Regions from separate parts of the Streptomyces sp. NPDC028314 genome, predicted to be linked through region 2. Evidence: riboswitches for the same ligand, from Rfam matches in the RefSeq annotation. Region 2 holds a riboswitch; the other holds the start of a gene.

Region 1 (4,400 bases), on a different contig from region 2:
CGGTCCGCGAGCCGCTTGTGCATGTGCATGTACGAGCCGTAGAAGAGCGGGTCGCCCTCCGCGAGCACGGCCACGGTCCGGCCGGCGTCCAGGTGTGCGGCCAGGCGGGCGGCGGAGGCCTCGTAGAACTCCTCCATCGCGCCCTGGTAGCCGCCGGGGTGGTCGGTGGTCTCGGTGGTGACCGGGTAGACCAGCGGCTCCTCGACGTGGTCCGCGCGCAGGTGCTTCGCGGCGATCGAGCGGGCGATGGAGCGGCCGTGGCGGGCCGAGTGGTACGCGACGACGTCCGCCTCCGCGATCACCTCGACGGCGCGCAGGGTCATCAGGGACGGGTCGCCGGGACCGAGCCCGACCCCGTAGAGCTTGCCCGCAGTCCTCGCTTCGGCGCTCATTCGGCCACGCTCGCAATGGCGTTGACGGCCGCCGCGGCGATCGCGCTGCCGCCGCGCCGGCCCCGGACGATCAGGTGGTCGAGCCCCGAGGAGTGCGCGGCGAGCGCGTCCTTGGACTCGGCCGCGCCGATGAAGCCGACGGGGACGCCGATGACGGCGGCGGGGCGCGGGGCACCCTCCTCGATCATCTCCAGCAGCCGGAACAGCGCGGTCGGGGCGTTGCCCACGGCGATCACCGAGCCCTCCAGCAGGCCCCGGTCGCGCCAGACTTCGAGCGCGGCGGCGCTGCGCGTGGTGCCCATCTTCGCGGCGAGCTCCGGCACGGCCGGGTCGGAGAGGGTGCAGACGACCTCGTTGCCGGCCGGCAGCCGCTTGCGGGTGACCCCGCTGGCGACCATCTGTACGTCGCAGAGGACGGGCGCGCCGGCCTCCAGGGCGGCGCGCGCCCGCAGTACGACCTCCGGGGTGTAGCCCAGGTCCTGGGGCAGGTCGGTCATCCCGCAGGCGTGGATCATGCGCACCGCGACCTGGGCGACCGATGCGGGCAGCCCGGAGAGATCCGCCTCGGCGCGGATCGTGGCAAAGGACTGGCGGTAGATGGCCGCGCCGTCCTTCTCGTACTCAAACACGGTGCACTCGCTCATTTCTTCACTGCGGTTCGGGGGCTTCGGGGGTCTGACGGGCGGCCGCGAGGGCCTGTGCAAGTTCGGTGGCCGGTACGTCCTGCCGTACGGGGCGGCCCGGTGCGGCGACCCGGTACCCGGCCGGGGTGGCGACCAGGTCCACCCAGGCGGCGCCGCGCGGATGCCCGCAGCGCCGCTCGCAGCCTGACCAGTGCACGGGCAGCGGCCCGCGCGCCCGCTCCGCGACGGCCCGCGCGTCGGCGCGCACGTCCGCGAGGGACTTGGCGCAACCGGGCCGTCCCGTACAGGCGGTGACGGTCTCCCAGGGGCTGTCCGGGGCGGTGACCAGCCCGGCGCCCTCGATGCGGTCCGCGCCGGGGGCCGGCCGCCGGGCATCGGCCGAGGGCAGCACGACGCTGCGCCACGGGGTGACGCGCAGCTCGCCGCGCCCCTCGCCGGCCACCTCCGCGAGGACCCGCCACTGGGCGGAGCTCAGCCGTCCCAGCGGCGGCAGTACGCACAGGGCCGCGCGGCCGCCGGCGCCCCCCGGCCGGGGCGGGGGCGCGTACGGCCAGGCCACCTCGCCACAGGGCTCGGCCGCGATCCCGGCGGCTTCGAGCCGCCGGGCGAACTCCGCCGCCTCCAGGGGGTGTTCGGGGGGCAGTTCGGACACCCGCCAGGCGCGGGTGCCGGCCGCCTCGGCGGTGTCGAGGAAGTATCCGGCGGCCAGCAGCGCCGCCCGGGGGGCGTCCGCCGCCGCCAGCTCCACGGCGTCGGCGGCCCGGCCCAGGCGGACCAGCGCCCGGCCGTCCGGCCTGCCGAGCACGGTCACGTCGGGGCCCAGCGCGGCCACGTCGCCGCGCCCGTCGTCGAAGGCGAACAGGAACCGCCCGGACAGGGCGGTCGCCCGGGAGCCGGCGCACAGCAGCCGGTCGAACTCCACGGCCCAGGGCAGCACGTCGGGCCGGGCAGGGCCCTCCAGTCCGGACAGCGGGGTCGCCACGATGTTCCGTACCCGCTCGTGGCCCGGCGCGGGCAGCAGGCCCGCCGCGTCCAGCAGCTCCGCCAGCGCACCGCCGCAGCCGTCCGCGAGCCCGCGGAGCTGGACGTTGCCGCGCGAGGTCAGCTCCAGGTGCCCGTCCCCGAACCGGTCGGCGGCGAGCGCCAGCGCGTCCGCCTGGCCGGCCGTGAGCAGGCCCGCCGGAATCCGGACCCGCGCCAGGAACCCGTCGTCCGCCGCATGCAGCCGCAGCGCGCCGGGGCAGGCGTCGCCACGGTCCCGTATGACGGGTTCGTCCCGCGATGCGTCGGAGGGGGGCGTGGGCATGGCCGCGAGCATACCCACCATTACGACGCCCCGACCTGTGTCCGTCACCACCCCGCCCAGCCCCACCAGGCACATCCACCCCCGCCGGACACATCCAACCCCGCCAGGCACATCCAACCCCGCCAGGCACCTCCAGCCTCGCCGGCGTTTGAGGCGCGGGGTCCGGGGCAGAGCCCCGGCAACGGCGCCGCACCCGGCAACCCACCACCCCGAGCCAGCGCAGCATCACGGCAGAGCCCCGGCAACGGCGCCGCGCCCAACCGCCCACCCCACCCCGCCGAGCCAGCGCAGCGCCACGGCCGCCTAGGATGACCTTTCGGCAGGCCAAACGGCCCGCCGTCGCCGAGGACGGCGACATGGGAGGAAGCCCGGTGAGATTCCGGCGCGGTCCCGCCACTGTGAACCCCGCGGAGCGATCGGCGGGGTGAGTCAGGAACTCCCGCTGTCCTCACTGCCCGGGGCGCGGAAACCCCGAGGAAGGCTGCCGCCGCATGATCCTGCTGCTGTCGACGTCCGACACCGATCTGCTCAGCGCCCGCGCCGCGGACGGCCCCGTCCCATACCGGTTCGCGAACCCCTCCCGCCTTCCCCTGGACGACCTGCCCGGCCTCCTGGAGGGGGCCGACCTGGTCGTCGTACGCCTCCTGGGCGGCCTGCGCGCCTGGCAGGACGGCCTCGACCTGCTGCTGGCCCCCGGCCAGCACCGCCCGGTCGTGGTGCTGACCGGCGAACAGGCCCCGGACGCCCAGCTGATGGAGGCCTCGACCGTCCCGATCGGCATCGCCGCCGAGGCACACGGCTACCTCGCGCACGGCGGCCCGGCCAACCTGGACCAGCTGGCGCGGTTCCTCTCCGACACCGTCCTGCTCACCGGACACGGCTTCGAGCCCCCGGCCGCGGCCCCCACCTGGGGCCCGCTGGAGCGCACCCCGCAGCGGACCGAGGGCCCGCGGATCGCGGTGCTCTACTACCGCGCCCACCAGATGAGCGGCAACACCGGCTTCGTGCACGCCCTCTGCGAGGCCGTCGAGGCCCAGGAGGCCCAGGCGGTCCCCCTGTACGTCTCCTCCCTGCGCACGCCGGAGCCGGAGCTGATCGCCGAGCTGGAGTCCGCGGACGCCATCGTCACCACCGTCCTCGCGGCGGGCGGCACCCGCCCCGCGACGGCCTCGGCCGGCGGCGACGACGAGTCCTGGGACGCGGGGGCGCTCGCCGCGCTCGGCGTGCCGATCCTCCAGGCCCTGTGCCTGACCGGCTCCCGCAGCGCCTGGGAGGAGAACGACGAGGGCCTGTCCCCGCTCGACGCCGCCACCCAGGTCGCGGTGCCGGAGTTCGACGGCCGGCTGATCACCGTCCCGTTCTCCTTCAAGGAGCTCGACGAGGACGGCCTGCCCGCCTACGTGGCGGACCCCGAGCGGGCCGCGCGGGTCGCGGGGATCGCCGTACGCCACGCCCGGCTGCGGCACATCGAGCGCCGGGACAAGAAGATCGCGCTGGTCCTGTCGGCCTACCCGACCAAGCACTCCCGCATCGGCAACGCGGTCGGCCTCGACACCCCCGCAAGCGCCGTGGAACTGCTGCGCACCCTCATCGCGGGCGGCTACGACTTCGGCCCCGTCGAGGAGATCCCGGGCCTGGTCTCCGGTGACGGCGACGAGCTGATCCGCGCCCTGATCGAGGCCGGCGGCCACGACCAGGACTGGCTCACCGAGGAGCAGCTCGCCCGCAACCCCGTCCGCATCCCGGCCGCCGACTACAAGCGGTGGTACGGGCAGCTTCCCGCGGAGCTGCGCGAGCAGGTCGAGGAGCACTGGGGCGAGGCGCCGGGCAACATGTTCGTCGACCGCTCGGCCAACCCCGAGGGCGACATCGTCCTGGCGGCGCTGCGCCGCGGGAACCTGCTCATCCTGATCCAGCCGCCGCGCGGCTTCGGCGAGAACCCGATCGCGATCTACCACGACCCGGACCTGCCGCCCTCGCACCACTACCTGGCCGCGTACCGCTGGATCCAGGCCCGCGCCGAGGACGGCGGCTTCGGCGCCGACGCGATGATCCACC
Region 2 (4,400 bases):
CGGAAATTCCCCCAGTTGACCACCGAATTCGGTGGATCTTCGGGCCGAGCCATGTCATGGTTGGTCTCGCCGAAGGGGTGTAGCTCAGCTGGCCAGAGCAACGGTCTCCAAAACCGTAGGTCGCAGGTTCGACTCCTGCCGCCCCTGCAAGAAGCAGCACCAGCGTGGATGCGCAGAACGCCCAGGTGGGAGACCTCTTCCCAGCTGGGCGTTCGTCATCTCCCGGCGTCGAGGTCACCGCCCCGGCTTCGGTCAGCCGCGGCCGGCCTCGGCGCAGCGTACGCATGTCGTCGCCGCCGGGCGTACCTCCAGGCGGGCCTCCGGTATCGGCTCGCCGCACCCCTCACACCGCCCGTAGACGCCTTGCTCCAGGCGGTCCAGTGCGTGGTCCAGCTCCCCCAGGTACGCGTTGGCCTGGGCGAGCAGGGCTGCGACATGGGCACGCTCGAAAGCGGTGCTGGACCCTTCCGGATCGTGCTCGTCGTCGACCGCCACGAGGGCGTTCGCCTCGACGATGCCGTCGAAGTCGCGCCTCAAGGCCGCGATCTGCGCACGTGTCGAGGCCTGCTCGGCCGCGATCCGTTCACGGACGACCGAGGGGAAGTCCGTAGCGGAAGGGGGAGGATCGGGCGTACCGCTCATGCGTGCGACAACGTCGGGGCGGGGGTGTGCATTCCGCGCTCCATGAGCGCGGTGGCCACGGCCGAATGCCGAGAGACCGGCGCTGACCTGCGGACACGCAGCAGCCCTCCCGTGGGGAGGCCGGGAGGGGCGTGCGCCCGGGATGGTCCGGGGCCACACCATATGCACTGCTGCGGGTCTGCGGGTAGCCATGTGACAGGAGAGGTTCCGGATGGGGCGGAGCCGGCCGACGGTCCGGGCGCACGGTGTCCGGATGCGCGCGGGAAGCCGCGGCCCCAGGGTGGATGCATGTCGGACCAGTCGCCACCGCCGGGACAGGAGCCTCCCCGCTGGGGTCAGCGGCCTCCGCCGGGATACGGAACACCGCAGCCGCCCGGAGCGTCGTGGGGGTCTCCGCCGCCTCCGAGGAAGGGCAGCACCGGCCGGATCATCGGGCTGTCCTGCCTGGGGGCCATTGGTCTGCTGCTGCTCATCGGCGTGATCGGCGCCCTCCTGACCGTGTCCGGCGGAGGAGAACCCGACCGGCGCCCGGCCGTGCCGCCGAGCCCGTCGGTCTCGGGGACGCTCACCCCGTCGGCCGGTGAGAGGCCGGCGACCACCGGGCCCGCGGGCGACGTGAAGATCACCGGGTGCGAGCTCGACCCGGACACGGGCTGGGGGAGCGCCGAGCTGCTGATCACCAACCGGTCCTCCAAGTCGAGCAGCTACATCATCAGCGTGGAGTTCGTCGACGCGTCGAACAAGCGGCTCGGCGAGGCCGCCGCGTTCTCGAACAACCTCGCGCCGGGGCAGAGCGCGCGGACCACGGCGCAGGGGCTGGAGCAGATCCAGGACAGGATCAGCTGCCGGATCACGGACGTGACCCGCTACGCCTCCTGACCCGGCCCGGATGCGACCGGAGACCTCCCGCCGCATCGTGGTGGCATGGAGCATGCGCCGATCGTCGTGCACCGGATCTCCGTCTCGGGCGGCCGGAGGGTCACCATCCGCGTCCAGGAGCAGGACCCGGGCCTGGCCCAGGAGCAGGCCCAAGAGCAGGCCCAGCCCCAGGAGCAGGGGGAGCCCCGGGCCCCGGATCGGGAGCAGGTCCTGGGCCTGGCCCACAGTGACGCGGACGTGATCGAACTCCTGCGCCGGGCCGGGGTGGCGGACCCCGACGAACTCGTGCTCGGCGAGGAAACCCCGCTGCTCAGCTGGGAGGGCGACGAGCCCCACGTCTACCTGCCCGCCCCGCCCGACCCCGACGGGTTCTGAGAGCGCTCGCCCGGTCCGCACCCGGGCGTCTGGCAGACTTGGCAGGGTTCTCCCAGGCGGTGCAGGACAGGAAACCGGTGCGAATCCGGTGCGGTCCCGCCACTGTGACCGGAATCCGCCCCGCGCGGATCCGGGAGTCAGACACTGACGCACCGCCTCTTCACTTCGACCGGGGACGAGGATCCCCCGGAGAGGCTTCGCCATGCCGCGTTCCCGCGCTGTTCTGCGCTCGCTCATACCCCTCGCGCTGCTCGCGCCCCTTGCCGCCTGCGGGGGTTCGCCGGGCGGGAAGGACGCCGCCGCGCGCGCCGGCGCCGTGCCCGGGTTCCCGTACACCGTCGCCAACTGCGGTGTCAGCACCACCTACCAGGTCCCGCCCGAGCGCGTGGTCACCCTGAACCAGCACACCACCGAGATCATGCTGGCCCTGGGACTGGAGCGGAAACTGGTCGGCACCGCCTACCTGGACGACGCCGTCCTGCCCGCCTACCGGCCCGCGTACGAGAAGACGAAGGTGCTGGCCAAGGAGTACCCCTCCAAGGAGGTCCTCCTCGGCGCCAACCCCGATTTCGTGTACGGCGGTTACGCCAGCGCCTTCGACAAGGCGCAGGGCCGCGACCGCGAGGGACTGGCCGGGTCCGGCGTCAACTCCCGTCTCAGCGTGGAGTACTGCACCCAGGGGCCGGTCGGGCTGGACCAGCTCAAGACCGAGATCACCGAAGTGGCGCACACCTTCGGCGTACCGGAGCGCGGCGCCGAGCTCATCGCGGACGAGCAGCACCGCATCGAGGCCGTCACCGCGCGGGTGAAGGACAAGGCCAAGCCGTCCGTCTTCGTCTACGACTCGGGCGAGGCCTCCGCCTTCACCTCGGGAGGCAACGGCATCGGCAACGAGATCGTCTCCCTCGCCGGGGGGACGAACGTGTTCGCCGACCTCAAGGACACCTTCGGCGACGTCGCCTGGGAGAAGGTCATCGAGCGGGCACCCGAGGTCGTCCTGATCTTCGACTACGGCGGCACCACCGTCGAGGCCAAGAAGCAGCGCCTGTTGAACGACCCGGCCCTGGCGCAGGTTCCCGCCGTCAAGAACCAGCGGTTCGTGGTGCTGCCGCTGTCCTCGGCCGTGCTCGGAGTACGCGTCCCCGACGCCGTCGAATCCCTGGGCCGCCAGCTGCACCCCGACGCCGCGTGAGCTCGCGCCGTACCCCGGCCGCCCTCGTGCTCCTCGCCGCGGCGCTCATCGCGTCCGCCGTCGCGGGCCTCGCCCTGGGACCGGTACGGATCGCCCCCGGCCAGGTGCTCGACATCGTGCTCGCGGGCCCCGGACCGGGCGGCGGGGCCTTCGGCTCGATCGTGTGGGACGTCAGGATGCCGCGCGTGCTGCTCGGCGCCGTCGTCGGCGCCGGACTCGCCGTGGCGGGCACCGTCCTGCAGGCCCTCGTGCGCAACCAGCTCGCCGACCCCTTCCTGCTCGGCGCCTCCTCGGGGGCGTCGGCCGGGGCCGTGCTGGTGATCGTCTTCGGTACGGGGACCCTCGGATTCGCGGGCGGGGCGGGCGTGCCGCTCGCGGCGTTCGCCGGGTCCATGGGCGCGCTCGTCGCCGTCTACGCGATGGCGCGGCGCGGCGGCACCATGACCACCGGCCGGCTGATCCTGGCCGGGGTCGCCGTCCAGTACATCCTGTCGGCCCTCACCAGCCTGGTGCTGGTGCTGGCGGCACACCCCGACCAGATCCGCAGCGTCCTCTTCTGGACCCTCGGCGGGCTGGGCGGTGCCCGCTGGGACGAACTCGCCCTGCCCACGGCCGCGCTGCTCCTCGGCACCGGCCTGCTCCTCGCCCTCGCCCGGCCGCTGGACCTGCTGCTCGCCGGGGAGGAGGGCGCACACACCCTCGGCCTGGACACGGCCCGGTTCCGGGCCGCCGTGTTCGTCCTCACCTCCCTCGTCATCGGTGTGCTGGTCGCCTACAGCGGCGCGATCGGCTTCGTCGGGCTGATGGTTCCGCACGCCGCCCGGATGGCGGTGGGCGCCGGACACCGGGCGCTGCTGCCGGTGGCCGCGCTGGGCGGGGCGGTGTTCCTGACACTGTCCGATCTGGCGGCCCGTACGGCCGCGGCGCCGCAGGAGATACCCGTCGGCGTGGTCACGGCACTCGTCGGCGGGCCGTTCTTCCTGTGGATGCTGCGCAGGTCCACCCGTACCGAGGGGGTGGCCGGATGAGCCTGCTGACGGGACGCCCGGTGGAACTCCGCGTCGAGGCCCTCCGTTACGAGGTCGAAGGCAAGACGGTGCTGCACGGAATCGACCTCACCGCCCGGCCCGGCGAGACCGTCGCAGTGGTCGGGCCCAACGGCAGCGGCAAGACCACCCTGCTGCGCTGTGTCTACGGCACCCTGCGCCCCGCCTCCGGCCGGGTGCTGCTGGACGGGGTCGACGCGGCGTCGCTGGGCGTCAAGGACAGGGCCAGGCGGGTGGCGGTCGTCCCGCAGGACGCGGCCGGCACC

What was found. A riboswitch is a leader RNA that binds a small molecule or an ion and turns the genes downstream of it on or off. The one in region 2 is predicted to bind cobalamin.
Region 1: another riboswitch for cobalamin. It lies ahead of cobN (cobaltochelatase subunit CobN); the one in region 2 lies ahead of ACZ4TG_RS02765 (ABC transporter substrate-binding protein).

What each region holds. Positions count from the first base shown of each region.
Region 1 covers NZ_JBVHTP010000025.1:33,846-38,245, forward strand. Annotated here, with positions in the region: gene ACZ4TG_RS37200 (precorrin-2 C(20)-methyltransferase) at 1-392, opposite strand, end outside; gene ACZ4TG_RS37205 (precorrin-8X methylmutase) at 389-1,021, opposite strand; gene cobG (precorrin-3B synthase) at 1,041-2,342, opposite strand; cobalamin riboswitch at 2,668-2,794, shown strand; gene cobN (cobaltochelatase subunit CobN) at 2,834-4,400, shown strand, end outside.
Region 2 covers NZ_JBVHTP010000001.1:610,117-614,516, reverse strand. Annotated here, with positions in the region: tRNA gene ACZ4TG_RS02785 (tRNA-Trp) at 74-147, shown strand; gene ACZ4TG_RS02780 (TraR/DksA family transcriptional regulator) at 253-642, opposite strand; gene ACZ4TG_RS02775 (FxLYD domain-containing protein) at 1,120-1,521, shown strand; gene ACZ4TG_RS02770 (hypothetical protein) at 1,567-1,896, shown strand; cobalamin riboswitch at 1,923-2,063, shown strand; gene ACZ4TG_RS02765 (ABC transporter substrate-binding protein) at 2,099-3,088, shown strand; gene ACZ4TG_RS02760 (FecCD family ABC transporter permease) at 3,052-4,116, shown strand; gene ACZ4TG_RS02755 (ABC transporter ATP-binding protein) at 4,113-4,400, shown strand, end outside.